3 regions of the Pseudoalteromonas sp. McH1-42 genome follow, and region 1 is predicted to be linked to each of the others. Evidence: predicted binding sites of a transcription regulator. Region 1 holds the regulator's gene; each other region holds the start of a gene.
The links. The regulator sigma-54, encoded in region 1, starts transcription at its own class of promoters, with help from an activator protein. The targets are predictions, from matches to a motif close to GTTGGCACGNNNNTNGNNT.

Region 1 (10,975 bases):
CAGATGGGGCAACCAGGTTTGCACAAAGGTCTGGATCTGCCAGGTAAATTTTTGCACTAAGCTGTGGCTAGACAGGTAATCAATAACAGGTTTATCTAAACCGGTTAACGGTTTAAGGTCTGGTTCCCAGTGTGGGTTTGGTAAAAAGCGGGCATCAAACACGTAGTCGGCTTCTTTCGGAATACCATGCTTAAAGCCAAAGGACTCAAAGGTGATGATTAATTGTTTGTCCTTTTTACCGAGGATCTTTTCCCGGATACGCTCTGCCAGCTGGTGGATACTCATGTCCGTGGTATCAATGGTGATATTGGCGCGGCGGATAAGCGGGTCAAGCAGCTCTTTTTCTTTTTTAATTGCTTTGTCCAGCGACAGATCAGCCAATGACAGCGGGTGCAGGCGGCGTGTTTCTGAAAAGCGACGGATTAAGATCTGATCTTCACTGTCCAGATAGAATATGTTGGGTTCTGCAAATCCGGGGAGGTATTCCAAAATATCGTCGAGTTCTTGCTGATCTTTTGGCAGGTTACGTACGTCAACGCTCACGGCAATTTTATCATAGCTGTCTGACACACTGCGCACCAATGCAGGCAGCAAGTTGACTGGGATATTATCGGCGCAGTAATAACCCAAGTCTTCCAGCACGCGAAGGGCGACCGATTTTCCTGAGCCAGAACGACCACTGACAATAATTAACTGCACAGAAACTCTCCGTTAGTTGTCAAACTCTTCAATTATCGCGAATAACTCCTGATCATTGTGAGCTTGTCTGATACGTTTACAAAACACCTTGTTTTTAAGTTTATCAGCGATCGTTGCCAAGGTCTGCAAATGTTGTTGATTTTCTCCCTCGGGTACGATGAGTGCCACAAAAATGTCGACGGGTTGATTGTCAATGGCATCAAAGGCAATGCCTTGCTGATTAACAAGCAGCATAGCCACCACTTTATCTATGCCTGCCATGCGGCCATGTGGCAGGGCTATCCCTTTTCCGATCCCCGTACTACCGAGTTTTTCGCGGCTCAATAGCGCATCAAGGATGTCATGGGCATTACTGTCTGGAAGCTGGCTTTGAGCCAACTCACTGATGTACTCTAAAATACGTTTCTTACTATTAAAAAGGACCGCAGCTTTGCTGCAGTCCTGTGAAATCAATGAGCTTAGTTTCATGATTAATGTCGAGTTAGCTTCTCTTTGTGCTTGATCACCTGGCGGTCAAGCTTATCGATAAGTCCGTCTATTGCGGCATACATATCCCGGTGTTCGGTTGAGGCAAAGATTTCTCCCCCGTTCACATGTAATGTGGCTTCTGCTTTTTGGATGAGCTTTTCGACATCTAGGATAACATGCACATTATTGATGTGATCAAAGTGCCTTTCTAGCTTCGCAAACTTGTTTGTTACATAGTCTCTTAACGAATCGGTGATTTCTACATGTCGACCAGTTAAATTTAGTTGCATAAGCATTTTCCTTCTGTAGTTACGTCTAAATCAGGCTTTTACGCTGATTGGACGGTGGGATAGCCAAAGACTCTCGGTATTTGGCAATTGTACGTCTAGCCACTTTGATCCCTTGATCTGCCAATACGTCCGCAATCTTGCTGTCACTCAAAGGTTTAGCTGTATTTTCTGCGGCAATTAGCTTTTTGATCAATGCTCTGATTGCAGTCGAAGAGCATTCTCCTCCGTTTTCAGTGCTGACATGGCTTGAGAAGAAATACTTCAACTCATAGATACCGCGTGGCGTGTGCATATACTTTTGAGTTGTTACACGTGAAATCGTGGACTCATGCATGTCGACCATTTCGGCCACATCATTCAGTACCATCGGCTTCATTGCCTCGGGGCCATGTTCAAAGAATGCCTGTTGTTGCTGCACAATGCAATTAGTAACTTTTAATAAAGTTTCATTGCGGCTTTCCAGGCTCTTGATGAACCATTTTGCCTCTTGCAAGTGTGAACGAATAAACTGACTATCTGTGCTGGACTTGACTGAACGGGACATCGCAGCGTAGTGGTCATTCACTCTAATTTTTGGCATTGAATCGGGGTTGAGTTCAACAACCCAGCGCCCTTTCACTTTTTTAACCGACACATCCGGGATCACATAGTCTGCTTCTTCTTGCACTATGCTGGCGGCAGGTTTCGGGTTTAGGCCGTGGATCAGGGTCATTACTTCTTTCAGATCCGCTTCTTTGAGTTTGGTTTTTTTCATCAAAGTGCGGTAATCCCGGCTGGCTAACAGATCTATGTGCTCAGTCAGAATTTCTTTGGTCTGTGCAAGCCAGGGGGTATTTGGGTCAAACTGGTTGAGCTGAATGCACAGGCATTCTTGCAGGCTGCGTGCAGCAATCCCAACGGGGTCAAATAGTTGGATCCGTTTCAGTACGGCCTCTACTTCATCCTGCTCGATCAGCTCGTCATCGTTGTCCTGATTCATGCTTTCGACGATGTCTTCGCAGCTGATGGTCAACAGGCCTGCGTCATCAACCGCTTCTACAATTGCAAGGGCGATGGCTCTGTCTGTTGGACTAAAAGGCGTCAGTTCCAACTGCCACATCAGGTATTCTTGCAATGTCTCAGTCGTTTTACCCTGGTAAATGGTTTCGTCTTCCGGCATTGGGCCTGAACTGCTTGCCGGTGCGGCACTGATGTACTCATCCCAGGTTACGTCCATTGCCAAATCGTCGCTGACGGTGTCTTTGTTTAGTGCAGCATCGCTGTCTTGTTCGTAGTCGCTGACAGCCGCCTCTTCATAGCTGTCGTTGTCACTCGTTGTAGGTTGCTCCAAATCGGAATCCGACTTGGACTGAGTTTCATTATCTTGTGATTCAGACTCACCTTCTTCCACTTCCAACAAAGGGTTGCTATCAAGCGCTTCTTGGATTTCTTGTTGGAGATCTAGCGTACTCAACTGTAACAGACGAATAGCCTGTTGCAGTTGTGGTGTCATTGTCAGTTGCTGCCCCATGCGCAGCTGTAGCGATTGCCTCATGTATCTCTAACAATCCTTTTTGTTATTTACTTCTAATTTTATAACTATAGCCTGAATTGCTCACCTAGGTAGACATCCCGCACGGTTTGATCGGCCAGAACATGCTCCGGGGTGCCTGCTGCTATCAGTTCACCATGTGACACTATATAAGCTTTCTCACAGACGTCCAGCGTTTCACGCACGTTGTGGTCAGTGATCAGTACGCCTATCCCACGGTTTTTCAGGTGTTCTATAATTTTCTTTATATCTAACACTGAAATAGGATCAACACCAGCGAAAGGCTCATCTAATAAGATAAATTTTGGATCTGCCGCAAGGGCGCGGGCAATTTCTACCCGGCGTCGTTCACCGCCCGATAGTGCCATACCCTGGCTATCGCGAATATGCTGGATATTAAACTCATCTAACAGCTCATTGAGGATGACTTCTCGTTGTTCTTTGTTCAGCTCTTTACGAGTTTCTAAAATGGCCATCAGGTTCTGATAGACGGTCAGCTTGCGAAAAATAGAGGACTCTTGTGGCAGGTAACCAATCCCAAGTCTTGCTCGGCTATGCATTGGCAATAAGGTAATGTCTTGTTCGTCAATATGTATGCTGCCCTTATCACTGGGCACCAGGCCGACAATCATATAAAAAGTGGTGGTTTTACCTGCGCCATTTGGGCCAAGGAGGCCAACAATACTGCCAGCTTCAACGCTTAACTCAACGTTTTTAACAACCTGTCTGCCCTTATAGCTTTTGGCCAGTGCGGTGGCGGTTAATTTACTCACGGATTACCCTTCTCTTTTGGTTGCTGGGGGTTCTCTTTTTCAGGTAACAGAATGGTTCTCACACGGTTTTGTTCTTGCTCCCCGCGCTGTGCGCTGATCAGCTTCTTTTCCATATCATAAACGATGGTTTGCGCGCTAATTTTTTGCCCTGCCTGACTGATCTCTGCACCGCCTTTTATGGTGAGCATGCGGTTTGCGACGTCATAGCGCACTTCTTTGGCGGTTGCCTTGAGTAAAGAGCCATCCGTCTGACGCTCTTGAAATACGGCTGGGCTGCCTGTTGCAACCAGCAGCTGCTTGTTTTTACCCAGTTCTTCCCGACGGTGCACCTCGAGACGATCGGCCAGAATTTTCCGGTCACCGTGAATGATTTCGACGTTTTCCTCGAATACGCCAATATTGGTTTGCAACTGGGCCAGCTGAGTGCCAGAACTGATAATCACCTGATCAGCAGCTGTATTTTCTGCATAAGCTGCAGGATGAAAGGCACTCAAAGTGCACAGTAAGATCAAGGAACAGGTTAATTTATTGCTCATAATAAATTGTTTCAGTGTGGTTGATGAGTTCAATGATTTCGGTATTGAGATCGGCCACTAAGCCTTTACCTGAAATCGTTAAGTTTGGCCCGGTAATTTCTACTGGGTGTTCAGAGCGCATGTGCTTTTCATTAATATCGACTTGCACATGATCGGCGTTGATGTGCTTTATCATGGCATCAGCCGTCAGATTTGTTGCCTGCACTTCACCTTCCAAAATCAGCGTATTGTTGCCATATAAGGTGGCTTCATTGGCCTTGAGTTGCCAGTTTTGTTGGTCGTTGTGCAATGTAAAAATCGGCGCGGTAAAGTGGCTAAACCCTAGCTCCTGATAGAGTTCCATTCTATCTGCCGTAATTTGATAGCTGAGCTGCCCATTTTCTGCGTAATTGGTTTGCTTCAGATCGATGGCGACATAATCGGGTTTAGCCAGCACTTCTTCTGATCGCGGTGCGACCTGTCCCGATTGCGTTAAATAGGGATACCACAGCCATAACATGGTGAGGCTGAATACAACGAGCAATAAGGCGCGAAGTACGGTCATACGCTACTGCCTTCATAACCCAATGATTTGCCCTGACAGAGCAGCAGTAAGTCAGTCAGCTCCCGAACCGCACCAAACCCGCCGGGTAACAAAGTTCTGTAATCAGCTGCACGAACTACCATAGGGTGAGCGTCTTGCACGGCCACAGACAGACCGACTTTGAGCATCACAGGTAAGTCTGGTGCATCATCGCCGATATAGGCAATCTCGTGATCTGCCAGCTGCAATTTGTCTTTCAACTCAGCGTAGCCTTGCAACTTGTCTTCCATACCCTGATAGATGTACTTAACGTTGAGGCTAGTCATGCGCTGCTGAACAATGTGTGAATGACGCCCCGTGATTACTGCCACTTCAACGCCGCCATTGATCAGGGCTTTTATGCCGAAACCATCTTTGGTATTAAATGCTTTTAACTCTTCGCCCTGATTGCCCAGATATATGCGGCCATCAGAGAATACCCCATCGATGTCGCAGATCAGCAGTTTAATCGCCTGCGCTTTTTGTACAACAGTATCATCGATGGGTTGATATAGATCGGAAAACAGCATTTATAATACTCCTGCTCGCAGCAAATCTTGCATATTTAACGCGCCGATTGGACAATTTTGCTCATCAATGACAATCAGGCCATTGATGCGTTTTTTCTCCATGATATGTAATGCTTCAGCAGCCAACATATCCTGTGTCACTGTGGTACATTGCTTGGTCATGACGGAGTCTATCGGGGTACTGTGTAAATCCAGTCTTTGCTCAATAATACGGCGTAAATCGCCATCTGTGAACAAGCCTTGGAGCTGCCCCTTTGCATCGACAATGGTGGTCATGCCGAGACCTTTGCCTGACATCTCAAACAGGGCATCGGTCACCGTGCAGCCTTGCGATACAACGGGTACCGCTTTGCCCGAATGCATTACATCCGCCAGTGTTAACAGCAGACGCTTACCCAGGCTGCCTCCAGGGTGAGACAAGGCAAAGTCATCTGCCGTGAAGCCGCGGGCTTCGAGCAGTGCCACCGCTAAGGCGTCTCCCATGACCAGAGTAGCTGTGGTGCTGGCCGTTGGTGCGAGCCCTAATGGGCAGGCTTCTTTGGAGACTTTAATGCACAAATGGATATCTGCCAGCTTTGCCATGTTCGACTCGGGGTTACCCGTCATGCTGATGATTTGCGCGCCAATGCGTTTGATTACCGGCACGATGGCCAATACTTCGTGCGTCTCACCTGAGTTAGAGATCAGTAATACCACATCATCAGCCGTGATCATGCCTAAATCACCATGGCTAGCCTCACCCGGGTGAACAAAAAATGCTGGCGTGCCCGTGCTGGCCAGTGTCGCCGCGATTTTATTGCCAATATGACCTGACTTACCCATGCCGATCACTATGATTCGACCACGGCATTGCAACATGAGTTCACAGGCAGCAGTAAATCGTGCATCAACATACTGGGCGATCTCGATAATCGCTTGTTGTTCGATTTCTAGTACCTGTTTGGCAGAACCAATAAAATTGTGCGTGCTCATGCTGAATCCTTATATAATAAAGTACATATAACCACAGAATGCACCAAGGAGTAGCCCGCCTTCAACACGGTTAATTTGTCGGCGCCCTTTGAGGCTAACACTCATCAGCACTAATGCGGCTGTTGCGCCGAGCATGACATAGATGTCCCTGTTTGCAATATTGCTGTCCAGTGTTGCCGGATTCAGGATCCCCGCAATGGACAACACTGCCAGAATATTAAAGATGTTTGAGCCGATGATATTACCCAGTACCAGGTCGTCTTCATTTTTGAGCACGCCGGCCACACAGGCGGCCAACTCAGGTAAACTGGTTCCGATAGCGATAATAGTCAGACCGATCAGCAGGTCGCTCATGCCAAAGTATTTTGCAATGTCGACGGCTGCGTCGACCAGGTAGTCGGCACTCACCGGCAATAAAATCATCCCCACAACCAGCCAAAATATGGCTTTGCTCATTGGGACATCACTTGGAACTTCATCACAGGCTTCGGAAATAAGCGGATCGTCCTGGTCGGTTTTGCCTGTTTTTGAGATATAGATTAGGCCACCGATAAACACAAAAAAGCCAATTAACAGCAGCCAACCTTCCAGCGCGCTAAACTGGTTATCACTGATGATCAACCAGGCGGCCAGTGACACGACTACCAACAGCGGCATCTCACGCTTTAAAATGCCTGAACCAACCGCCAGTGGACGCAATAGTGCTGTAATACCAAGTACCATGAGGATATTGGCGATGTTGGAGCCAATGGCGTTGCCAACGGCGGTGTCAGTTTTGTCGACCAGCGCAGCTTGCGCAGCGACCATCATTTCAGGTGCTGAGGAGCCCATTGCAACGATAGTCAAACCCACAATCAACGTTGGTACCCCGAGGTTTTTGGCCAGCGCCGCAGCGCCATACACGAAGCGATCGGCACTCCATACCAGGGCAATGAATCCAAGAATGAGTATGACAAACGATAAAACCATGAAGTCTAAGCCAAGTTACTAAATTCAATGGCGCAGATAGTATCAAATCGCTCATCAAATGTATAAATAAAGTCATCGCTTTTGAGAGAGGAAAAAACCCCGAGAGGTGCCTATTTCGCACAACAAATATGGCGAATCAATTACAAAATTTTACCATTAAGGGTTTTCCATCTCGCAGCAAAACAACGTATTATTCCACAATTGAAAAAAGTATGATGTGGAGAGCGACTTGACGCAGTCAATAGTTGAAGTCAGGGATTTGACCTTTTCTCGTGGTGAAAGGACAATCTACAAAAATATGAGTTTCTCCGTCCCCAAAGGGAAAATTACGGCCATTATGGGACCCAGTGGTATTGGTAAAACCACTATGCTTAGGCTGATCGGTGGTCAGCTCAAGCCCGATAGTGGGGAAATCCTCTTCTGTGGTGACAGTATTCCATCTATGTCCCGCCAGGCACTGTATCAGGCGCGTAAGCGAATGAGCATGTTGTTTCAAAGTGGTGCCTTGTTCACGGACATGTCTGTATTTGACAACATTGCTTTTCCGCTCCGAGAGCACACTAAGCTCAGTGAAGAATTAATTCGCCTGGTGGTACTGATGAAGTTACAGGCGGTTGGTTTGCGTGGCGCGCGCGATCTAATGCCATCTGAGTTATCGGGTGGCATGGCACGTCGTGCCGCTTTGGCCAGAGCCATTGCGCTTGACCCTGAATTGATTATGTATGACGAGCCGTTTGCAGGGCAAGATCCTATCTCAATGGGCGTCCTGGTGCGCTTGATTAAATCACTCAATGAAGTGCTGGGCTTATCGTCTTTAATCGTTACCCACGATGTAACTGAAGTACTCAGTATTGCCGATCACGTTGTGATTATCGCTGAACAGGGTGTTATTGGTAGCGGTACACCTGAACAAATGTTGGCGCACGAATCGCCACTGGTACAGCAGTTCCTGCAAGGCCACTCCGACGGGCCGGTGCCGTTCCATTTCGATGCCGCACCGTATGAGGATGAGTTACTGGCAGGAGGGAGCCATTGATGGATTTTTTGCAGAAGTTAGGTCACAAAACACTGAGCCGCTTTGCGTCGCTAGGCAGGGCAACTCGCATGTTATTGGGGGCGTTGTGCAGCATGCCCAATTTCAGAAAAGGTGGCCCTTTACTGATCCGCCAACTGTATATGGTTGGCCATCAGTCGTTGCTTATTATTATGGTATCAGGCCTCTTTATCGGCATGGTACTGGCGCTACAGGGCTACACTGTATTGGTCGACTATGGGGCAGAAGACAGTCTGGGGCCGCTGGTGGCACTGAGTTTGTTACGTGAACTGGGACCTGTGGTCACTGCATTATTGTTTGCAGGCCGGGCAGGCAGTGCGTTGACTGCGGAGATTGGTCTGATGAAAGCCACTGAGCAACTTTCCAGTCTGGAGATGATGGCCATTGATCCACTGAAACGCGTGATTTCTCCCCGTTTTTGGGCAGGCTTTATTAGTATGCCGCTGTTAGCGTTAATTTTCTCAGCTATTGCGATTCTCGGTGCACATCTGGTTGGTGTGGACTGGTTAGGGGTCGATTCAGGTAGCTTCTGGTCCATTATGCAATCTCAGGTGTCCTTTGAGCAGGATATTGTCAATGGGCTGATTAAAAGTTTTGTATTTGCGCTCATCGTGACCTGGATTGCGCTATACAAAGGGTATGACTGTATCCCAACGTCCGAGGGGATCAGTAAAGCCACCACAGAAACGGTGGTTCATTCTTCTCTTGCTGTTCTGGGCTTCGATTTTGTTCTGACAGCAGTGATGTTTTCAAGTTAAGGGTTTGTAGAAACATGAATACACGGAAAATAGAAATACTGGTCGGCCTGTTCGTGGCTTTAGGTGTGGCCGCCTTCGTAATGCTGGCACTAAAAGTGGCCAATGCAGGGATTAGCGGCAATGGTGAAACCTATACCTTAGAGGCCAAATTTGACAACATCGGCTCGCTTAAAACGCGTGCGCCAATCAAAGTAGGCGGCGTGGTGATAGGCCGCGTTGAGGGGATCAGCATCCACCCACAAGAGTTTGTGCCGGTTGTAAGCATGAGCATTGATAGTCACTATGAGTGTCAATTTTCGGATACCACGTCTGTGTCGATCCTGACGTCGGGCATTTTGGGTGAACAGTATCTGGGTATTTCTCCGGTGATTGCGTCTCAATCTGCGAAACAGACTTGCCTGGGTGAAGAGGTAGTAAGCAATGATGAGCTCGATTTGGGCGACTTGTTTGGTGTTGAAAGTGCAGCCCTGAAAAATGGTGACATGATCACAGATACTAAGTCGGCATTGGTTCTGGAAGAACTGATTGGCCAATTCCTGTTTAATCAAAGTAGTGAGTAATGACCATGATGGCGAAAGTTTTGGGTTTCTTTGCAAGTGTTTTTCTAATTGGACTTGCCAGTATAGTATCTGCCAGTGAAGTAGATATGACTAACCCTTACACTATGGTGCAACAAGTTGCAGACAATACCTTTAAACGCGTGACCAAAGATCAGACTAAGATTGAGCAGGACAAAGAACACCTGCGCGTGATTGTGGAAGAAGAGCTATTGCCTTATATCGACTACAAATACGCCGCTTATCGCGTACTGGGCAGCCACATCCAGAAAGTCCGCAACATTGAGGACAAAGAAGAGAAACGTCAGGCAATCGAGCACATCCGTACGTTTATCGACGTGTTTAAGTCTTATCTGGTTGCGACTTATGCAGGGGTGTTTACTCAGTATACCGATCAGAAGGTTGAGTTTGAACCGGCTCGCGATGCCGATGGTGATAAAATCGCTATAGTTAAAACTAAGATAATTGAAGCGGGTAAACCGGATATTAAAATTGATTTCAAAGTGCGTCGCGACAGTAATGGAGAGTGGCGTGCCTTTGACATGATGGCAGAAGGGATCAGTCTGCTTGACGCAAAGCAATCTGAACTGCATGGCATTTTGCGCCAGCAGGGCATTGAGCGTGTGATTGAGTTACTGGACAAGAAAAGCAAGCTGCCTGTGCAGTTTCGAGGTGACGACGGCAATGCCTAATTTGCAATTTAATAAACCCGCGGCTGACACAGTCGCGGTGGTCGGTGAACTCACACGAGATAGCCTGACAAATGAATCGCTTCTTAACCAGTTGTTAGAAAATGCGCAGTCAGTCCTGTATTTTGACCTTTCTGAGGTATCCAGGGTTGACACCGCGGGCTTAGCTTGGTTAATTCACTCTTTAGGCAAATTAAAACAGCAAGACGTGCGTCTTGAGTTAAAAAACGTGCCTGACCAGCTACAAAATCTGATGGCGCTGGGACAGGTCAGCAACCTATTTGAGTGAGTCCAATGGAAACAAACCAAGTCGAAGCTTTACTACAAGAAGCGCTGGAACTTGACGAAGTCAAAGTTAAATCAGAAGGCAGTCATTATGAAGTGATCGCGGTTGGCGGCTGCTTTGAAGATTTGCGCCGAGTGAAGCGCGAGCAAATGGTCTATGCCCCGCTGATGGAAGTGATTAAAGACGGCACTATTCATGCCGTCAGCATTAAGGCCTTTACGCCAACTGAGTGGCAACGCGAGCGCAAATTTATCTTACCTCAATAATCTGGAGCCACAATGGATCAGTTTGTTATCCAAGG
Region 2 (10,975 bases), on a different contig from region 1:
TGGTTTCTGTGGTGGTACTCAGCGCCACTCCGGTTACGCCGCTGGCAATTCCCGCAATACCAGACAGGGTAAACCCGCCGTTGGTTTGCAGATCGTTGGTTGTAGCGGCAACGTTTTGCATACTGAAGCCGATGGTTTGTACCGCGTCGGCACCTACCTGGAAGTTCGCGTCGTATGTACCGTCAAGCAGGTTCTGACCACCAAAGGTGGTGTCAGCTGCAACGCGGTTTACTTCCTGTGAAAGAGAGCGAATTTCTTCTTGCAGTGCCAGTCTGTCTTCATCGGTGTTTGAACCGTTAGATGCCTGTTGCGCAAGTGTTCTGATCCGTTGGAACATCTGAGTGGTTTCGTCCAGCGCACCTTCTGCGGTTTGCGCCAGTGAGATACCATCGTTCGCGTTTCGGATACCTTGATTCAGACCATTGATTTGACCGTTCAGACGGTTGGTGATTTGCATACCTGCAGCATCGTCCTTTGCACTGTTAATGCGCAAACCCGATGATAGGCGTTGGAAAGATGTATCTAACGCTCCTGAGGATTTATTTAATTGCCGCTGTGCGTTCAATGAACTCACATTGGTATTTACATATAAAGCCATAATAGCCTCCGCTTTATCAATATAACTCGCTGAGACGGGATACCCCTACCCTGCCAGCAGCGATGATTTAGAGTCCTAGATTTATAGTTCTCTAAATCCGCTATCGACTGATAAAGCGAAAGCTTTAGCCTTATTTGCAAATTATTTTATTTTTTTTGTGTTATTAACCCTGTAACAGGCTCAGAGCCGCCTGTGGACGCTGGTTCGCCTGACCTAGTATAGTCTGGCTGGCCTGCTGTAGGATCTGGTTTTTAGTTAGTTTAGCTGTTTCCATCGCAAAGTCCGCATCTTTGATCCGGGATTTTGCAGCAGCCAGGTTCTCTGAAATATTGGCCTGGTTTCGGATTGTAGACTGGAATCGGTTTTGTACCGCACCCAGTTCAGCCCGCTTTTTATCCACAACCGCAATCAGCGCATCCATGCCTGCCATAACAGCCTGGGCATTAGCCTGTGACGAAACAGAAATACCTGAAGCAGTGTAGACGTTTGAAAACACTTTGGCATCCGCTTCAGTACCGATATTTGTACTGATGGTTGCTGTCGTCGCACTCAGCGCAGCGCCCGACACTCCACTGGCAACACCCGCCACACCCGACAGGGTAAAACCACCATTATCAGCCATAGAGTTAGTGGTGGCTCCCACATACTGCATACTAAAGCCAATGGTTTGCACCGCATCAGCACCAACCTGGAAATTAGCTGAGTAAGAGCCGTCTAGTAAGTTTTGACCACCAAACGTGGTATCACTGGCAACCCGGTTTACTTCTGCCGCCAGCTGACGAATTTCTTCCTGAATTGCCAGGCGATCTTCATCCGTGTTCGAGCCGTTCGCTGCTTGTTGTGACAAGGTCCGGATCCGCTGGAACATAGAGGTAATTTCATCCATTGCCCCTTCCGCTGTCTGGGCAAGTGAAATACCATCGTTAGCATTTCGGTTACCCTGGTTAAGACCCAGGATCTGCGATTGTAGTCGGTCTGAGATTTGCAGACCTGCTGCATCGTCTGCCGCACTGTTGATCCGCAGACCTGAAGATAGGCGTTTGAAGGACGTATCCAGCTCAACACCGGAATTTTGTAGTTGTCGTTGCGCATTAATGGAACTGACATTGGTATTTACAAATAAAGCCATGATTCACTCTCTCTATACAAATGCTCAGCATTGAGCTGTTCATTGGTGTACAAGGAGGCAATTGTTATCACTGGCCGGAGCTCAGTGAAGGGGCAATCCAATGCCGCTTGTACAAACTTAATTTCTTCTGGAATGAATAAAGCAAGGTGTGTGCCAATAAATTTTGACAAGGTGAATATCGTGTCTTGGAATCGCAATATGGTGAACTGAACTATACTGTTTATAGAGCTGACATCCGCTTGATGCCTATAAGGAAGAGCTTTTCAGGGGGGGTTATCACCAAGCCAACCCATGTATCTAAATAATAAGTATAAAGAAAAAGAGGCCTGGCAGCCTCTTTTTTGAAGTTTGAGAGTGGGTGTCAATATTTTTTCATAATATTGGCACGGAAAGTGCTAATATTAACGTGTTCATTGTTTTGATGAACTGTAATTGGATTTAAGCTCCTCCGCTTTATCATCCAATTGGGTGCCCTGGCTAATACCCCATCAAGTCCGGGCACCTGTTTTCCTACCTATCTTATCCCAGTAGACTTAGTGCAGCCTGAGGACGCTGGTTAGCCTGACTCAGGATTGTCTGGCTCGCCTGTTGCAGAATCTGCATTTTAGTCAAGCTTGCAGTTTCCTGAGCAAAGTCAGTATCTTTGATACGTGATTTCGCAGCTGACAGGTTTTCAGAAATGTTAGACTGGTTACGAATTGTAGACTGAAAGCGGTTTTGTACCGCACCTAGCTCTGCACGTTTCTTATCAACAACCGCAATCAGGTTGTCCATACCAGCTAATACTGCCTGCGCATTTGCCTGAGAAGATACCGAAATACCTGTTTCAGTGAATACGTTAGAGAAAACCTTCGCGTCTGCTTCAGTACCAATGTTTGTACTGATGGTTTCTGTTGTCGCACTCAGTGCAACACCGGTTACGCCACTTGCAATACCTGCGATACCAGATAGTGTGAAGCCACCGTTTGCCTGCATATCGTTAGTTGTACCGGCAACATTTTGCATACTGAAACCAATGGTTTGTACTGCGTCAGCACCAACCTGGAAGTTTGCAGAGTAAGAACCATCTAGTAGGTTTTGGCCACCGAAAGTTGTATCTGCTGCTACCCGGTTCACCTCAGAAGACAGTGAACGGATTTCTTCCTGGATTGCCAAACGGTCTTCGTCTGTATTTGAACCGTTTGATGCTTGTTGTGCCAGGGTACGAATACGCTGGAACATTGAGGTAACTTCGTCCATCGCACCTTCAGCGGTTTGCGCTAGCGAGATACCGTCGTTTGCGTTTCGGTTACCTTGGTTTAAACCGTTGATTTGTGAGGTCAAACGGTCAGATATTTGTAGACCTGCTGCATCGTCAGCAGCGCTGTTGATACGAAAGCCCGATGATAAACGCTTGAAGGAAACATCCAGCGAGTTGCCTGAATTGTTTAATTGTCTTTGAGCATTCAATGAACTTACGTTAGTATTTACATAAAGTGCCATGGTGATTCTCCCACTATAATCTGAGTGCTTACTCTTTGAGTGCTTACTCTGTAAGTGCCCACTCTCAAACTTCTAAAACTTTCTCTCATAGCCTTCGAGGTTTGTTTTCACTCTCCGGCTTGGTTACTTAAGTTATCGGGCAGCGGCAAAAATACTTTAGAAATTTTTCGAAAAAAATCTCATCCGTTTGTTTATTAAAGATTTTTAATTTATAAAGTGGCATAAAGTGGGAAATAAATTGCCACCCTAAACTTCACAGATAAATCTGATGCACTGCAACAAAGTTTATAAAAGTGAGTAGGTTAGAATCTAAATTGAGTAAAAGAGAGGAAAAATGGAAGCGGCAGGGATAACCCCTAAAAGCCGCTTCCAGGACGGATTACCTGATGTAGTCGAGTAGAGATAGATTAGACAACCGGCCAAAGGTGGCCTGCGATGCCTGAAGTGCGGTTTCATGTTTGGTCAGATCGGTAATGGCTTCGGCCATATCCAGCTCAACCAGTTCTGCTTTTGCAATCTTATTGTTAATATCCAGGTCAGCATTCGCATCGGTGATACGCGTTGCGGTGTTGAGCCTGCCCCCCAGACCAGATTGAGTCTGTGAAACGCGGTTTTTTGCGTTATCTATACCAATCATCGAATCAGCCAGTACCTGACGATAATCTTTTTCACTGAGTGTCGTGTCATTCAATGCCGTAACCAGGTCATCCAACATATTGAGTACGTTATCTCGCTCCGGCGCTTCAAGATCAAAGTCAATCTGCGCGGGCGCATTCCCCGTAAAGCTGAACTCCATGCCTTCAACCTCGATGTGATTTTCTTCATAGCTACCCGTTGCCAATACCGTTGCACCTTGCTGTAAGGAATAGGTATTAGGTGTTCCCGCTGTAAGTACCAGACTAAATGTATTCGAGCCAGCTGGCGCTGTTGGGTCCGGGTTATAATTGGCTTTATGAAATTGGTCAAATGGTCCTTGTTTGGTTACATACACATCCGAGCTCACGACCCCCCCCGACACAGTCGCTGTATTGGAGGCCACATTGAGCCGTGTTGGTACGCTCTCAAAAACATCAAACCCGTTATCACTGGATTTAATTTCAACCCCTTCGGCAACCTTAATTTTATGCTGCCCCTGATCACCGTTGTATTGATAACGCTGTTGTGTACTGTTGTACGAATAGGCTTCAGTATTATCCTGATAACCGGAAAAAATGTATCGGCCATCTTCCGTTTTCGCATTCATCAGGTCATGCACCGCGGTTTGTATAGCACTTAGCTCTTCAGACAACGATGCTCTGTCTACATCCACCAAAGAACCGTTACCTGCCTGGACCGTTAGCGTCAGAGCACGAGTCAAAGAATCTTTGATATTATCCAGAACACCTTCTTGCGTATCCAAACGGCCTTTGAGCATAGTCAGATTTTTTGTATATTGCTCATTGGTTTGGATCCTATCGGTGTATAACAAAGCCCGTGCCATTGCAGAAGGATCATCTGATGCAGTTAATACACGTTTTTGCGTATTAACCTGCTGCATTGCTTTATTCACATCTTGCTGGCTATCGAGTATTGAGTTCAGGTTATTCTGATACATCATATTTTGAGATAAACGCATAATTACCTCGCCGCACTTAATAGGGTATCAAACACAGTTCTTGCTGCGGTAAGTACTTGTGCAGCTGCTGAGTAAGATTGTTGAAAACGAAGCAAATTTGCTGCTTCTTCGTCTAAATTCACGCCCGCCATAGACTCATACCAGGCTTCAGATTGGGCTGCCAACGCTTCATAGGCCGCACCATTGGTTTTGGCCTGATTGGCCACAACACCTATTTCCGTCACCAGGCCGGCATACGCTTCATTGAACGTCTTCAAATTATCTGCAGTTGCGGTGGTCACCACATTCTGACGCACCAGCTCTGCACTTTGTAACTTACTAAGCTCGAGACCATTACGGTTATCATCAAAACCACCGGTATTAAACTCAATGGTAAATGTGTCACCCGTCGCCGGCGTCCCTTCAATATTAAAATCGAAGCCATAGCTGGCATACGCGCCCCCCGCCTGGGCAAGTAAGTTTTCAGCGGGCGGTGTAATAGTAAAGGTATTGGTACCATTGCCATCAACGATCTGATATTCATTGGCGTTTGCCGTTTTGGTCAGTGTGATTGTGCCATTAGTCAGGCTCGGTGGTGCCGCTGTAAAGTTACTCGTAGCAGGATCTGTGTTGGTGACAGAGCCTACAGAAATGTTTGCCGTACTCACATTACTGGCCGCAGTCTCCGTCCGTATTGGTGAAGCCAGTGCTAAACTTTCAGGTCTATCAGTTGCAAGTTGTAAATTCCCCGCAGTTCCCGAGTTAAGCTTAACTAGGAAGCTGTCACCAACATTAGCGGTCCCTGTCAGGTTCATTTGCAAACCAAACATGTCGACACCTGCCGCAACGGAGTTTGAATCTATCACCCCGCCAATCACGTTTGCAGTTACGGGAGTTCCCTGAACATTGCCCTTACTGTCTACCGCTGCAATTTCGACGGTGTTTGCTGCGGTATAAGTGACTCTGAAATCCGTCGCCGGGACTTCTTTACCTTTACCGGGCTCAACCGTAGCCGTTAACTGCGCGGTACTGGTATTGCTTTCATACGGATATCCGCCGACCGTTGGTAGCGTGAATATGTTACCGCCAAGATTACCATCCAGGTCCATACCCAGCTGGTTTTGCTGGTTAAAAGCATCGGCAAGTGATAGTCCGATTTGACCAAGCTGAGTCTGTGCTGGCACCAAAATATCGTCACGAAATGCCATCAGGCCGCCAATCTTTCCTCTAAGACTGACATGATCCACCTCTAACGCCACAGCGGCACCATCAGTCACATCCAGCGTCAACGTTTTGTGGTTCGGATCGGGGTCGCCATCCATTGAGAAGAGATTAAAACTGCCATTTTCCATCACCAGAGACTGCCCGGAGCCGAGAAAAACGAGTTTTTCACCATTTCTGCCATCTAAGGTCTCAATGTCTACCAGTTCAGCCAAATCTCTGATGGCCTGATCTCGTTGATTCAGCAAGGAGCTACCGCTGCCATCGCTGTTGTTACCATTGAGCGCCGCAACCTGGGTATTCATATCACTGATCTTCTGGATCAGGTTATTGGCTTCATCTGAATAAATCGATAATTGCTCATTTACGATATTACTCTGATCAAACACAATGCCTGATAATCGATCCATCTGATCAATTAAGTTCTGTGCATCCGTCAAAAACAGGGAGCGCGCAACCGTTGAGGAGGGTAAATTCATCGCTTCCTGCATATTATTGAACAACGAGTTGATGCTCTGGTTCAGATTATTAGACTCTTCACCAAACAAGGTATCAACCCGAGTGGCTTCCGTCACAAACTGTTCGTAGTAAGCCTCACTCGAAAGATCACGATTAAGCTGCTTCTGAGCAAACTCATTGAGTAGGCGCACGGTTTCACCACGTCCCACCTGGTTGTTGACCATAGTGGTGTGTTCAGTCCGCTCGCGAACATAACCTTTGGTATTCAGGTTTGCGATGTTTTTACTGGTCGTCTGGAGTAATTCAGAGCTGGCCCTGACCCCTGAAGTACCAATATTCATAAGATTAAATGACATCTTAATTTACTCCCTGATGCACTGACGCTGACAACATGGACTGAAATTCTCCTCTGTCCAACACACGTTTAATTTTTTCTGCATAATCTGGATCGGTTGCATACCCTGCCTGTTGCAGCGCATCCAGGTATTGGTCCGGATTATCTGTCTTAGTTAAAGCCTCTTGGTAACGAGGATTGGACTGCAGGAAATCGACATAATCATTGATGCTATCTTTCAGCGAATCATACGCTCTGAAGCTCGCTTGCTTTTTCACTGGTAAACCTTGCTCAAATTCCAGCGTCATTTTACTGGCGCTGTCACCCTGCCAACGCTTATCGGCTTTTATGTTAAACAGGTTTAAACTGCTTTCACCGTCCTGGCGGGCAATGATGTGCTTGCCCCAACCTGTTTCCAGTGCAGCCTGAGCAACCATGACAGCTGGATTCAAACCAATCTTGGCAGCTGCTGACTTAGCATGCTCCCAGAGCTGGCTAACGAAGGACTCTGGATCATCGAATTGCACATCTTTAGATGCACTTTCCATCACCTCAGGCTGTTGCTCAGCTTTCACCTGTGCAGCTTCACCATTGGCGATCCGGTCGCTTTGTAGCTCCGCACCGGTACGCAATACTGAGCTGGGCATATATCCATCCCGGTTAGGCGATAATTGCTGCACAATCAGATCTGCGAGACCCAAGCTCCCTTCGCTGGAGAGCTGCATAGACATTTGCTGATCATGCATGTCACGATAAAATTTGACGCTGCTGGAATTAAACGGACTATCTTTATCCTCCAGAACCTCATTGGCCTTTCGCATACTGGACAACATCATCTGAGTGAAAATGGACTCGAACTGCTGAGCCGCTTTGCGCAACGCTTCTTCAGAGGCATTAGCGTCTCCGGTACTTTTCAGTGCGTCCTGTCTTAACGAGTTCAGATCAGTTAAGTCATAGAAACTTTGGTTGCGAGTCGGATCAGTATTCATTGCTCGAAATCACATCAATATACATAACCAATTACAATGCAATTATTGAGCCAAAAAAAAGCCCCATAAAATGGGGCTAACTAATTGATTATAAAAGGAGCATTAAATGACGACTAATTGACCATGTATTGCACCGGCTTCTTTCAATGCCTCCAGTATCGCCATCAGATCGCCAGGGGCAGCACCCACTGCATTAATTGCACGGACCAAATCATCCAGGCTTGAACCGGGGTCAAATACAAACGCCCGCGAATCGTCCTGGTCAACATCGACAATGCTTTGACGCGTAACCACAGTATCACCCTCTGTCAAAGGCTGCGGCTGAGACACATTCATTTGTTCCGCAATGGTCACTGTCAATCCGCCATGTGTTATTGCCGCAGGCTGCAGTTTCACTTCTTTGCCAATCACTATGGTACCAGTACGTGAATTAACAATAATCTTGGCTGAGGTATCCGCTGGTGTGAACTCCAGGTTTTCAAGAGTCGACAGGTAAGCAACGCGTTGAGAAGGGTCGCGAGGTGCAATGACTCGCACGGATGCGGCATCCATTGCTTGTGCGCTTTGTGGGCCGACCAGATTATTGATTGTATCAGCCAGACGCTTCGCGGTTGTGAAGTCGGGGCGATTCAGGTTGAAGGTAATATGATCTCCCTGGGTAAACGGGCTCCTGACAGCACGTTCAACTGTACCACCATTTGGAATACGACCAACTGTTGGCGTGTTGATCACAACCCGGCTGCCATCTAGCCCTTCAGCACCCAGACCACCCACGATCATACTGCCCTGAGCAATCGCATAGACATTACCATCTACACCTTTAAGAAACGTTTGCAGTAAAGTCCCGCCACGCAAACTGCCCGCACTACCAATAGATGACACCGTGACGTCAATAGTTTGACCGGGCTTCACAAAGGCTGGTAACTCTGCGTGAACGGCTACGGCTGCCACATTTTTGATCTTCGGCTTTAGGTTGGCAGGCATAGTAATACCAAAGCTGTTTAACATGCCCTTGAAGCTTTGCTCTGTAAAGCGAGTTTGCTCCCCTGTACCGGGTAAGCCCACTACCAAACCATAACCAACCAGTTGGTTTGAACGAACTCCCTCAACCATGGTCACGTCTTTGATACGCTCTGCTTGCGCAAACTGGCTGCCGATAAGTGCCATCGTTAGCACGAGCACATTAAATAATTTCATAGTTTGCTTCCTCAAAATGGCATTATGGCGCTCATAAAGAACTTAGTCAGCCAACCTGCACTTTGCACTTCCTGCGTATCACCTTTACCTGAGTACTGAATACGTGCATTGGCAATACGGTTTGACTCCACTGTATTATCAGCGTTGACATCCTGTGGTCTGACTAACCCCTCGAGACGGATAAACTCTTCACCGGTATTCAGTGTCAGCCATTTCTCGCCTCTTATCACCAGGTTTCCATTTGGCAACACCCGCATCACATTGACCGAGATATTACCAATAAGACTATTCGACTGGTTGGCCTGCGCATCCCCCTGAAATGAAGAATTTGAGCCTGCATCCAACTGAATACTTTTACTTCCCCAGTTGACCGCAGCGCCGCCTAAACCCAGAATAGGATCAACATTCACTTCACTATCTTTGTCCAGTTTAGAATTGGCCGCTTTTGAAGCCTGAGTTGACTCTCGTAACACCACCGTAATGATATCCCCGGTTCGAAGCGCCTTTTTATCTGAGTACAGATCGTTGGCGTAAGCGTTGAACAACGAACCTGTTGGCACGACTGGCGCAGCTTCAGCTTCCGGATACATGGGCGCGTAGTAAGGATCGTCCCGTTTAACATCTTTATTTTGCGTTGTTGTACAACCACTAAGTGCTATACAGCCTGCCGCAAACAGGCCTAGTGTACGTAACTTGTCCATACTACCCCCAATCTTTTAAAGCTGCTGATTAATGTAGCTAAGCATCTCATCAACTGACTTGATTACTTTCGAGTTCATCTCGTAAACCCGTTGTGTTTCAATCAAATTGACCAGCTCTTCGGTAACATTAACGTTCGAAGTTTCCAGCGCCCCCTGCACAATAGAGCCAAGTCCTTCAACACCCGGGTTCCCCTGAACTGGCGCACCGCTGACAGCAGTTTCGGTGTAGAGGTTTTGACCAATCGGTTCAAGACCAGATGGGTTAATGAAATCGCTTATTACCAGCTGGCCGATAACCGTATTGGCAGCTTCACCCTGAATACTGACAGAAACCTCACCATCCTGAGAAATGGTGATGGAATTGGCATTGTCCGGAACATTCATTTCAGGTTGCACCGGAAAGCCTGCACCAGAGGTCACGATCCTACCTTCTTCATCAGTGGTAAACTGGCCATTTCGCGTGTATGCAATGGTGCCGTCAGGCATCTGAATTTCGAAAAAACCCGGTCCCTGAACCATCCAGTCCAATGAGTTTTCAGTGCTCAGCATGTTACCTTGCGAAAAGTTCTTCTGGTTGGCCACCACCTTGGCGCCCGCGCCAAGCATCAAGCCTGATGGAAGCTCGGTATCCTGAGAAGAACGACCGCCTGGTTGGTTAATATTCTGATAGAGTAAGTCTTCAAATATTGCGCGGCTTTTCTTATAGCCCACAGTACTGGCATTCGCCAGGTTATTCGAAATCACCGAAATATCAGTTTGCTGGGCATCTAGGCCGGTTTTACTGATCCATAATGCTGGGTTCATAATCTATACCTCACTCTCTTAAACGATACGCAGGAGCGAAGTGTGTCGCTCATCAATTTCTTCAGCTGTTTTCATCAGTTTCATCTGCATTTCAAACTGGCGCTGAAGGTTTACCATGTCTACCATCTCGTGAACCGGGTTCACGTTGGACATTTCTAAATAGCCACTCATGACTTTGGCGGTAGGTGAAATTTCACAAAACCCACATACGCCGTCTTCGAGCAACTCCTCTTTTGGTCTGAACAAACCATCATTGCCTTTTTCAAGTTTGCTATTGTCTGCGCTAATAATCTTTAACCGGTCGACCACTTCTAAAAAGTTGGCAGGTGCCCCCTGGGGGCGCACCTGAATTGAGCCATCATCACTGAACACCACCTTCTCTACTGGCAAAGGCAATATAATGGGCCCACCTTCGCCAATTATTTGACGACCATGACTGGTAACCAGTGCACCATCTGCCGTGATGT
Region 3 (10,975 bases), on a different contig from region 1:
GTGCTTATTTTCGATGAAGTCATGACAGGCTTCCGAGTGGCATTGGGTGGCGCTCAGGCCTATTACAATATCGAGCCAGACCTAACCTGCCTGGGTAAGGTTATTGGTGGCGGTATGCCTGTGGGTGCCTTTGGTGGTAAACGTGCCATTATGGACTACATTGCACCGGTAGGCCCGGTTTATCAGGCAGGCACCCTGTCTGGTAACCCTATCGCCATGGCGGCTGGCCTCAAGGCACTTGAGCTATTGTCAGAGCCTGGTCTGCACGATGCACTTGAAAGTAAGAGTAAGCAACTGTGTGATGGATTCCAGCGTGCTGCAGATGCCGCTGGCATTGCCCTGACTACCAACTATGCCGGTGGCATGTTCGGTTTCTTCTTCACCGATGCCGAGCGTGTTGATACCTATCAGCAAGCAACAGAGTGCGACCTGGAACGCTTCAAACGCTTTTTCCACCTGATGCTGGAAGAAGGCGTGTATCTGGCACCATCCGCATTCGAAGCCGGATTTGTCAGCACCATGCACAGTGATGCAGACATTGCTGAAACAATCAAAGCGGCTGAGCGCGCATTTGCTAAGCTGGTAGCTTAAACAAACTCGCTCAGTTCAGTGATATGAAAAAGCCCTGCGGGGCTTTTTTTGTTTTTGGCAGTAAAAACTTTCAGGGCTTTGAACTATTCTTTGTTTATACCCGGTCTCTTACTAATGACTTATAAACAAAGATAAAATTATGACAGGACTCAGATCAGCCGCTAGCCCCGCGATTGCCTTTATGGCACAGCTAAAATATAAAACCAAAATCAGCCTGGTATTTGGTATTCTTTTAGTCCCCCTCAGCCTGAGCTTATTTTTTCTTAACTCAACCCTGACTCAGTCAATTCAGGTGAGTCAGCAACAGCGCGCAGGCTTACAATTTTATCCACCCATTTTAGAAAACCTGTTAAACCAACAAGCCCAGCGCAATGCTCAGGTTTTGGCACGCAGTCCATTTGCTAAAGGCGTTAAGCCAGGTGACGAGCTGGAGCATTTGTCCATTGCTTCGAAGCTCGCGATAGACAATGATTTAAGCCGCTCTTATCTCAACCGCTCTTTAGTGGAATCACTGCCTAATGTGATCACTCAGGTGAATGGCATCGCTGAGCAGGCAAATAAGATCATCAGCAGCGGCCGTTTCACCCCCGATACCTTCATCGCGTTGTCAAATCTGAATAAAGTACTTCCGCTGGTAAAAATGCAACTGAACAACAAGCTGGAAGTTGCAACGGCCAACAACAAACAAGTTACCAAGCGACTTCAGGATAAAATTACAGCATTAAACCGCGCACTGGATAACTATCACCGCACCATCAACGATAAACTGCTTGAGCCCGACGACATCGAACTGACCAGTGGGGCCTTCAGCAGCGTGCATCGCGATGTACTTACCCAGCTGACTGGCCTGATTAATGCAGCCACACCCACTCTGAAAACCTTGCTCGATGAAAAGCTCACCAATGAACGGCGGATCCGAAATCTGGTCGCTCTGGCATCCATACTCAGCTTGCTGCTCGCTTTGTATCTGATGTTGGGTTTCTATTTTGCAGTTGTCGACACCATAGCGGAATTTTCAACCTCAGCACAACAGGCATCAGGTGGTGATTTAACAGCACGCGCCCAACCGCGTGGCAAAGATGAGCTCAGCGACATCTTGCGCCAGTATAACGCTGTGCTGGATGCCTTTGTCCATTTATTGGGCAATGTAAGAACCACTTCAACCGATTTATATGGCGCCACAGACAAACTGCGCCAGATAAGCCAGGACACCCGAGAAGATGTGGCACAGCAGCAAGCTAAAATCCAGACCGTGCATCAGGCACTCAGTGAAATGGCCAATGCCGCCGATGCTGTTGAAACCTCCGCACACCATGCCACAGAACTGGCTGCCACCGCAGCACAACAAGTCAAACAAGGGAGTGAAAATACCACCCGACTGGCAGAGCATATGACAGTGTTACAACGTGAGTTCGAAGAGAGCCGCATTGCACTGGATAAGCTTGCGCAAGACAGCCAGGACATCAGTAAAGTCAGTCTGGGGATCAGTGAAATTGCTGAACAAACCAATTTGCTGGCGCTCAATGCGGCTATTGAGGCTGCCCGGGCCGGTGAACAGGGTCGGGGTTTCGCGGTTGTTGCGGATGAAGTGCGTACGCTCGCGCAAAGAACGCAGCAACAGACCGAAGAGATCCACTCTATTATCCACTCACTACAACAAGCTTCTAACGACACCCAGAAGAAAATGCTCAGTAGTGTTGAAAAGATGGAGCAAGGCGTCAGCGCAGCCACTGAGACTAACCAGGTACTCAGCGCCGCTGAGCAAAGTATGGCTGACATCGACCAACAAGGTCATGTGATCAGCGATCAAGTAAAACGTCAGGCAGTTGCCACGCAACAGGCGCTGGTGGAGTCGAGTGAAATAAGTCACCTGGCCGATCACACCCTAAGCTCAGCAGAAGCCACTCGGGGCGATGCTCAACAACTCAGCGATATGGCAGCAACCTTAAAGCAACTCATCGCTAAATTCAGAACTTAACTGACTGCGCGCCGGCCTGTGGCTCAGCCACATCCCGGCCGGGGGTTAAACTCCTCAATGCGAATAGGCAGCTGAATCGTTGGCCCACAATGCGGCGCAGCCTGCTCACCCGTTTGTTCGTTCACAAATGCCCAGCGGACGCCCGCGGGTCGCTGATCTGCAATCGCCTGTGGATTCAAAGGTTTTAAATAACGGATATAGAGCTCCAGCGCGCCGCGCCCGCCTGTCAATTTTGCAGGCTTATTGTCGTCCCGGCCAATCCAGGTGACCGTCACTGTATTATGATCAAACCCGGCAAACCAGCTGTCTCTCAATTCATTACTTGTGCCCGTTTTTCCCGCCAACTGAATAGAGGGAAAATGCTGAGTTAGTCGCTTAGCGGTGCCGCTCTTGGTGACTCGCTTCAGCCCATAACGCGTCATGTACATGGCTTCCGGAGAAAACCGAGGTTGCTTAGCAACACGATGCTGATACAAACGCTTACCTGTGGTATTGGTAATAGCCGAAATGCTCGTCAGTGGCGCATATTGGCCATTGGCAGCCAATGTGGTGTACATCTGAGCCACATCAAAACTCGATAACTCCACAGCCCCTAACAACATAGAGGGATACAAAGGAATATCACTGTCGACACCTAGCTGTCCTATGGTTTGAGCAACAGAGTCGACACCAACATCCAGACCCAGGTTAACCGCTGGAATATTGATGCTCTCACTGAACGCACGATACAAAGGTACCGATCCCCGGAATCGATGGTCAAAGTTTTCCGGTTGCCAGGTTTTCCCCGCCGCATTGGTCACCTGTAATGGGGCATCCTCCAGCAAAGTGCCCAGGTTATAGCCTGGCTGCTCAAGTGCTGACAAGTATATCGCAGGCTTTACCAGAGAGCCCACATTACGACGTGTGTCCAGCACCCGATTAAACCCGGAATAACGAAGCTGACGCCCCGCCACCAGAGCCGATACGCCGCTTTTTTCGGTGTTCACAGAAATCATCCCCACTTCCAACTGAGCGGTCGAAAAGCGTCGTTCCAGGTAAGGCAAACCTTCACTGACCGCCTCTTCCATGGCGGATTGCTTCTGCAAGTCAAAATACGTAAATATCCTAATCCCCGCATTCACGACATTTTCATCTGGCAACAATTGCTGAAGTTCACGATTCACCAACTCCAGATAACCCGGGTAAGTTTGCATCAGACTTTCTTTCAGAGGCTGAATGGCAACAGGTCGCTCTAACGCCTGACGGTACTCATTGGTGGTGATAAGACCATTTTCCGCCATCAACCTGAGCACCAGGTCGCGTCGCTCCATGGTTCGCTCCGGATATCGACGCGGGTTGTAATAAGACGGGCCTTTCACCATAGCAACCAGCATGGCTATCTGATCAAACTCCAGCTCATCAACGGGTTTAGCAAAGTAGAACTCCGCTGCCAGACCCATGCCATGGACGCCCTGGTTGTAAGCCTGGCCGAGGTAGACTTCGTTGAGATAAGCCTCAAGAATTTCATCTTTGCTGTAACGGAAATCAAGAATGAGGGCGATAAAAGCTTCATTGATCTTGCGCAGCAAAGAGCGTTCCCGGGTTAAATAAAAGTTCTTTGCCAGCTGCTGGGTCAGGGTGCTCCCCCCCTGCACTGTGCGTCCCGCACGAATATTGTGGTACAAAGCACGCATAATGGACCACACAGACACCCCGTGATGTTCATAAAAAGCCCGATCTTCAACCACCAGCAAGGTGTTTTTAAGAATATCCGGTATTTTGTCCAGTGGCACAAATTCCCGATCCTGACGACTTTCATTGCCTATTCGAGCAATTTGTACCGGCTCAAGCCTGGCACTCTCAACTCGCCGCCCCTGATCATTCACAATGCTGGCCAGCTTTTTGCCAGCAAAATTGAGGGTAAAGATACGCGCCTGCTCAACCCCGTCATAAAACTCAAAGGAGCGGCGATACACGGTAATCGTACGACCCTGCACTACAAACTGGCCCGTATGTTTAATGCGGTTTACCCGAGAGTAATTGAGCCGCTCCAGTTCCCAGATCACTTCCTGCTCAGCCAGATATTGATCCGGATAAAACGCCATAGCGCGGGCATACACCTGCACAGGTAACTGCCACTTGTTCCCCTCAAACTGTCGGCTGACTTTGGCATCGAGATAAACCACATACCCTGCAACCGCAAATACCATGGCCAGACTTAGCTTCCAGCACAACGACCACAGCGTGCTCAGTGTCCGGTTACGTAATGCCCGTAAGCGTTGCTTAAATGAGGAAGTGGAGTTAGCGGTCTTTTTCTTGCCTGATTTGGCCGGTGATTTACGGGTGGACTTGCGAGGTTTGCCTGCTGCTTTTTTGTTGTCTGCCATTGACCGTGGAATGCTTACTGAGAGTGAATAGATGCTAGATTATCTCAGATTAACTGCCGCTTAAACCAAAAAGCGCGATAAGCCGCGCTTTTTGGTGAATTCTTGCTTACTTATTGCGAATGGTCACAAATTCAGGATACGCATCTATGCCGCAATCGTGCTGGTCCATACCACTGAGTTCTTCTTCTTCACCTACCCGGATCCCCATCAAGGTTTTGATGATCCCCCAGACGATGTAAGACGCAATAAACACAAAACCCAGTATGGTCACCAGCCCGATGGCCTGAGTCATAAAGCTGGCATCACTGTTCGAGAAAGGCACCATCATAATGCCCAACGCCCCACACACACCATGCACGGAAATAGCACCAACCGGATCATCAATACGCAGTTTATCCAGTGCGACTATGCTGAATACCACCAAAGAACCACCCAGCATCCCCAGAATACAAGCCAGCATTGGCGTGGGTGACGCAGGCTCTGCGGTAATGGTCACCAGACCAGCCAGTGCACCGTTCAGGATCATGGTCAGGTCCGCTTTTTTCCACATCAGCTTACACACCACCAGTGCTGCAATCGCACCCGCTGCTGCCGCGGCATTGGTATTTACCATGATCTGACTGACAGCGATGGCATTGCTTTTGTCTGCAAGAAATAGCTGAGATCCACCGTTAAATCCAAACCATCCCATCCATAAAATAAAGGTTCCCAGTGTCGCCAGAGGCAGGTTTGAACCAGGGATAGGATAGATTTCACCGTTTCTTCCATACTTGCCCTTACGTGCACCGAGTAACAAAACGCCAGCCAGGGCGGCAGCGGCACCTGCACCATGCACTATCGCAGAGCCTGCAAAGTCGACGAAGCCCAACTCAGACAAGAATCCAGCGCCCCAGGTCCAATAGCCTTCAATAGGATAAATCAACCCAGTCAGGACCACAGTAAACAACAAGAATGCCCAGAGCTTCATTCGCTCTGCAACCGCTCCGGAGACAATAGACATGGCGGTTGCCACAAACACAACCTGAAAAAAGAAATCTGATTCCAGTGCATGGTCAGCATCGTCGGCAGCACTGCCAATAAGCGCACCAAAGTTAGGCACTACCCCACCTTCAACGTTATCCACGTACATGATGTTATATCCAACCAATAGAAACATCGTACAGGCGATGGCATACAGGGCGACATTTTTAGTGAGAATTTCGGTGGTGTTCTTTGAGCGTACCAGCCCCGCTTCAAGCATCGCGAAGCCAGCGGCCATCCACATCACCAGAATACCAGACACCAGAAAGTAAAAGGTGTTCAGAGAGAATTGTAATTCAATTACCGTATTTTCCATTAGTTCACCCCTTAAATCGCTTCTTCGTCGAGTTCACCGGTACGGATCCGGACAATTTGCTCAAGGTCATAGACAAATATTTTGCCGTCGCCAATTTTGCCAGTACTGGCAATCTCAGTAATTGCCTCCACGACACGCTGGGTATTTTCACTGCGGGTCGCTATTTCAAGCTTTATTTTGGGAATAAAGTCGACCTGATATTCAGCTCCACGATATAGCTCGGTATGACCCCTCTGACGACCAAAACCCTTCACATCGACCACAGTCATGCCCTCGATACCCAGCTCAGCCAGGGCTTCGCGGACTTCATCCAGCTTAAACGGTTTAATTATTGCGCTTATCATTTTCATTATTTGCCCCCCCAGGGCAGATGATCCTGTCGGGGGAGGTAATCCAACCTTTGTGCCAATAATAAAAGTAATTATTTTACAATGCGTTAGGTTGATTCAGAGATATAGAATGAATACCAAACGCACCGTGCTGGTGCGCCTGTTTATTGTCTGACTTGAAATGGTGCAATATCGGGTGGGGTAATCTGAAGATTAGCTTTCACTGACCATTACGCAATTGCGCTGAGCTTCTTTAGCACGATACAAAGCGCTGTCTGCCGCACGCATGACGTCACTGAGGGTCGCTTTATCGCACCGGGCAATGCCCACACTAAGTGTGCAGTGTAATGCCTGCTCCTGGATCATAAATTGGGTGTTAGCAAAGCGTTCTTTGAAGTCCTGGCAACTATTTTTAGCCACAGTCAGGTCATTACCGGGCATTAACACGGCAAATTCCTCCCCTCCGACACGTGCCACCAGACAATGATTGAAAGAGCTATTGAGCAGCTCAGCAACCTGAGACAGGACTTTGTCCCCTCCAAGGTGACCGTACTGATCATTGATTGCCTTAAAGTGGTCCAGATCCAGTAACGCCAGTGTGAACTGATCCGGCTTATTCTTGAGCACTTTATCCATATGCTGGCAAAAATATCGACGATTATAAAGACCAGTCAGAAAATCTCTGTGTGCGTACTCTTTAATGTCTGCAATCAGGTTCAACTGATCCATGGTTTGCATCACCCGACAATGAAATTCTTCATTCATAAAGGGTTTCGTCAAAAAGTCATTGGCGCCATATTTGATGAACTTAGCAGACAAACCGTGACTGCCAGCACCTGACAGGCCAATAATAGCCAAATCATCACGCCCGCGGCTGTTGCGCACAGCTTTAACCAGTTCAAAGCCATCCATGGTGGGCATCGCATAATCTGTCAGCAATAATTTAATGTCCGACTTGGCATTGAGCATATTCAAAGCTTGCTCACCATCTTGCGCCTCAAACACCGTAAACAGCTGCTTTTCCAGCATCTGTCTCATCACAGCCCGACTGATCATTGAATCATCAGCGATCAGTGCCTGACACCCTTCGTTGCGCAATAAACGTGATACGAGTTTAATGGCATAGAGATAAGAATCCCGATTGTCCTTAATCACATAATCAACGACGCCCATCTCAAGCATTTGCTGACGGCTATATTCATCAATTTTAGACGTCAATACCACAGTGGGTACGTTGCGGCTTAGCGTAAGCTGCACGACCTCTCCATCAGGGGCGTCTGGTAAGGTCAGATCGACCAAAGCCAGAGTGTAATGTTGGCTCTCGAGTAATGCCTGGGTCTCTTTCAGAGACCAGGCATAATCAATTTCCACATCCAGGTGTTGTGATGCAAGGTGGCGAAGGATTTGTTGCACTACCTTACTGTCTTCGACGACTAATACTCTTTGCATTACGATGCTCTACTAAAACTACGAGAAAAGGGAAGAGATACAAGAATTTAACAGCGCTAAATACTTTCATACTACAGACATAAGGATTAAATATACGCGATTTCTGTGACAAAAAAAACTCACCGGCCAATAAAATTGTAAACAGACCGCAACAAAAGCCCGCCAAAACTCGGCCTCACCGGGCCATTTAAAACACAAAAAAAAAACCAAAAACACCATAAAAATTAACACACTTTGCGCATAGCCTATTTTTTGGCTATTAGTCTCAAGTTTTTTGAATTCTGTCCTGGATGCGTCTTAAATAAGCAGATCGATTTCACCCAAAAAATAAAAACATGTTGTTGAAGCCATTACTGTTCGCTCTTTCTGCGACTTTTATTACCACACTCCCTCACACGGCATCGGCACAAGCCGATACTCAGGGTCAATTAACCCAGCAAATTGATGCTCAGGTCATCACCGAACACAAAGGAACCTTTAACGGGGAGCGGATCGCCTACACAGCCACCACAGGTACTCAGCCAGTATGGGATAAAGCAGGCCACCCGATAGCGACACTCCACTATACCTACTATAAAAAGAACAAAGTCAAAGATCCCGCCACCCGTCCACTGCTGATCTCATTTAACGGTGGTCCGGGCTCAGCGTCTGTATGGATGCACATTGCGTACACAGGGCCTCGGGTGCTGAAGATTGACGACGAAGGTTACCCAATGCAGCCCTATGGCTTAAAAGATAATCCTGATTCTGTGCTGGATGTTGCTGATATTCTGTTCGTCAATCCAGTCAACACTGGTTACTCTCGCGTTCTGCCAGAGCAAGATGGCTCAATGGCTGACAAGCAAACTCTGCAATCGCGCTTTTTCGGTGTCAATGCTGATATCAAATATCTGGCTGGGTGGCTCAATACCTTTATCAATCGACATGGCCGTGCACTGTCACCGAAATTTTTGATTGGTGAGAGCTACGGCACAACTCGCGTTTCTGGCCTGGCCCATGAACTGCAAAACAAGCAGTGGTTATTCTTAAACGGCGTGGTGCTGGTTTCTCCAACGGATATTGGGATTAAGCGTCAGGGACCGGTAAAAAGTGCCAACCGTCTTCCCTATTTTGCAGCAACCGCCTGGTATCACAAAGCCCTCCCTGAGGCCCTGCAAAATCAAGATCTACTGAATGTACTGGAGCAGGTGGAAGCTTATACCTTAGATCATTACCTGCCCGCATTGGCCAAAGGCGCTATGTTAAGTGAGCAAGAGCGCCTGACAGTAGCAAAGCAAGTCGCACACTTCAGCGGACTATCGGAACAGTTCGTACTACAAAATAACCTCGACATACCCAACCACGCTTTCTGGAAAGAGCTATTGCGCGAGCGTGGCTATACCATCGGCCGCCTCGACTCCCGCTATCTGGGTATTGATAAACGAGACGCCGGTGAAGGCCCCGACTATTGGCCTGAATTGGATGCCTGGCTGCATGCCTTTACGCCGGCAATTAATCATTACTTCCGCCATGAGCTGAATTATAAAACTGATATTAAGTACAATATGTTTGGTGATGTACGCCCCTGGGATCGCAGCAAAAACGAGGTGGGTGAGCAATTGCGTTTGTCGATGGCAAAAAACCCTTACCTGAACGTGATGGTACAATCAGGCTATTATGATGGTGCCACCAACTACTTTGACGGTAAGTATAACCTCTGGCACCTCGACCCAAGTGGTAAGATGCAGGACCGATTGCGTTTTAAAGGCTATCGCTCTGGCCACATGATGTATCTGCGTCGCCCTGACCTCACCCAGGCTAATCAGGATCTGCGGGCATTCATTACTGACGCATTAAAGTACAATCAACCTGCTAAATACTAATCTCCCAAACGCCTTGCATGGCGCTGCAATGCAGCGCCGTTTCTTGTCTCGTCATGACCAGTGTGATTACTTCACACACTATGCTTAAAAGTTAGGTATACTCAAAACAACAATTGACGATGTCCATATTCTTTATTCCGCTTACCCAGCAATAAGTTAACGACAATTCACAGGGGCGCGGTGTATATAATGGACCCGAAGTAACAATTTTGAGGAAACCTCATGAGCGAACATTTTCGCGTCGTGTTTTCCGGCTTTAAGCCCGACACTGACAGCCAGGCAGCCACAGAGCAACTCGCTGCCAAGTTAAAAGTACCGACGCAGAAGGTCGTCGACTTCACTGCCGGCAAACCCTTATTTGGGCCAGGTGATAAGCAAAAATGTCTAAAGCAGGCCAAATTACTCGCCGTATACGGGATCCAGAGTAAGCTGCAATCACAGGCCTCAGCCCCCGCAGAAAACGTTCAAAATGCAGCTAATGAACGTGTATTTGATGCTCTGGATTACATCACCAGCAGTCTCATCCGTATCGAAGAAAAGCTCGATGAACTGGAGCAACGCATAGATGGTAAGCAGGTCCAGGATGAACAGCATGAAGAAGATGAGTGGGAAGATGAAGCTTTGTTTAGTGAACTGGAACTCGACAATGAGCCCCCCAAACGCTCTAAGAAGCTGCTGTATATTCTCCTGTCATTATTAGTGTTGTTACTGATTGTGTTGGGGCTCAGTCTTGCTTTCCCTGAATTGGTACCTATGTAATGAAAGCAGTCTCACTTGAAAATGAAAAAATTGCATCATCAAGGAAAGATATCAGGAAAAGCATTAGGAAATTGCGTAACAGCCTAACTGAACAACAACAAATAGAGGCAAGCAAAAAACTAACTATTAATTTTTTTCAACATGCAAAGCCCGCTAAAAACGCCCGCATAGGGGTCTACCTTGAGAACGATGGCGAACTAAGAACTAACCTTTTAATTCAATCACTTTGGTCCAAAGGTGTGGACCTTTATTTGCCTGTAATACACCCCTTCAGCGGCGTTACTTTGCTCTTTCAGAAGTATGAA

Region 2: a site for sigma-54 is predicted at 7,843-7,861, ahead of flgJ (flagellar assembly peptidoglycan hydrolase FlgJ). Genes of this name have one in related genera too.
Region 3: a site for sigma-54 is predicted at 6,663-6,681, ahead of MHN31_RS09465 (P-II family nitrogen regulator). Genes of this name have one in related genera too.

The regions. Positions count from the first base shown of each region.
Region 1 is NZ_JAKRFU010000010.1:191,342-202,316, reverse strand. It holds gene rapZ (RNase adapter RapZ) at 1-699, opposite strand, end outside; gene MHN31_RS10690 (PTS sugar transporter subunit IIA) at 712-1,167, opposite strand; gene hpf (ribosome hibernation promoting factor) at 1,170-1,457, opposite strand; gene MHN31_RS10680 (RNA polymerase factor sigma-54) at 1,483-2,991, opposite strand; gene lptB (LPS export ABC transporter ATP-binding protein) at 3,036-3,761, opposite strand; gene lptA (lipopolysaccharide transport periplasmic protein LptA) at 3,758-4,297, opposite strand; gene lptC (LPS export ABC transporter periplasmic protein LptC) at 4,287-4,841, opposite strand; gene kdsC (3-deoxy-manno-octulosonate-8-phosphatase KdsC) at 4,838-5,389, opposite strand; gene MHN31_RS10655 (KpsF/GutQ family sugar-phosphate isomerase) at 5,390-6,361, opposite strand; gene MHN31_RS10650 (calcium/sodium antiporter) at 6,371-7,330, opposite strand; gene MHN31_RS10645 (ATP-binding cassette domain-containing protein) at 7,560-8,366, shown strand; gene mlaE (lipid asymmetry maintenance ABC transporter permease subunit MlaE) at 8,363-9,142, shown strand; gene mlaD (outer membrane lipid asymmetry maintenance protein MlaD) at 9,157-9,702, shown strand; gene MHN31_RS10630 (ABC transporter substrate-binding protein) at 9,711-10,391, shown strand; gene MHN31_RS10625 (STAS domain-containing protein) at 10,384-10,677, shown strand; gene MHN31_RS10620 (BolA family protein) at 10,683-10,940, shown strand; gene murA (UDP-N-acetylglucosamine 1-carboxyvinyltransferase) at 10,953-10,975, shown strand, end outside.
Region 2 is NZ_JAKRFU010000021.1:143,476-154,450, forward strand. It holds gene MHN31_RS18555 (flagellin) at 1-598, opposite strand, end outside; gene MHN31_RS18560 (flagellin) at 762-1,727, opposite strand; gene MHN31_RS18565 (flagellin) at 2,247-3,209, opposite strand; gene flgL (flagellar hook-associated protein FlgL) at 3,589-4,824, opposite strand; gene flgK (flagellar hook-associated protein FlgK) at 4,827-6,839, opposite strand; gene flgJ (flagellar assembly peptidoglycan hydrolase FlgJ) at 6,841-7,806, opposite strand; gene MHN31_RS18585 (flagellar basal body P-ring protein FlgI) at 7,909-9,003, opposite strand; gene flgH (flagellar basal body L-ring protein FlgH) at 9,015-9,704, opposite strand; gene flgG (flagellar basal-body rod protein FlgG) at 9,720-10,508, opposite strand; gene MHN31_RS18600 (flagellar basal body rod protein FlgF) at 10,527-10,975, opposite strand, start outside.
Region 3 is NZ_JAKRFU010000009.1:101,709-112,683, reverse strand. It holds gene hemL (glutamate-1-semialdehyde 2,1-aminomutase) at 1-591, shown strand, start outside; gene MHN31_RS09480 (methyl-accepting chemotaxis protein) at 731-2,569, shown strand; gene mrcB (penicillin-binding protein 1B) at 2,593-4,935, opposite strand; gene MHN31_RS09470 (ammonium transporter) at 5,042-6,271, opposite strand; gene MHN31_RS09465 (P-II family nitrogen regulator) at 6,283-6,621, opposite strand; gene MHN31_RS09460 (diguanylate cyclase) at 6,814-8,049, opposite strand; gene MHN31_RS09455 (carboxypeptidase) at 8,385-9,911, shown strand; gene MHN31_RS09450 (hypothetical protein) at 10,134-10,670, shown strand; gene MHN31_RS09445 (5-formyltetrahydrofolate cyclo-ligase) at 10,700-10,975, shown strand, end outside.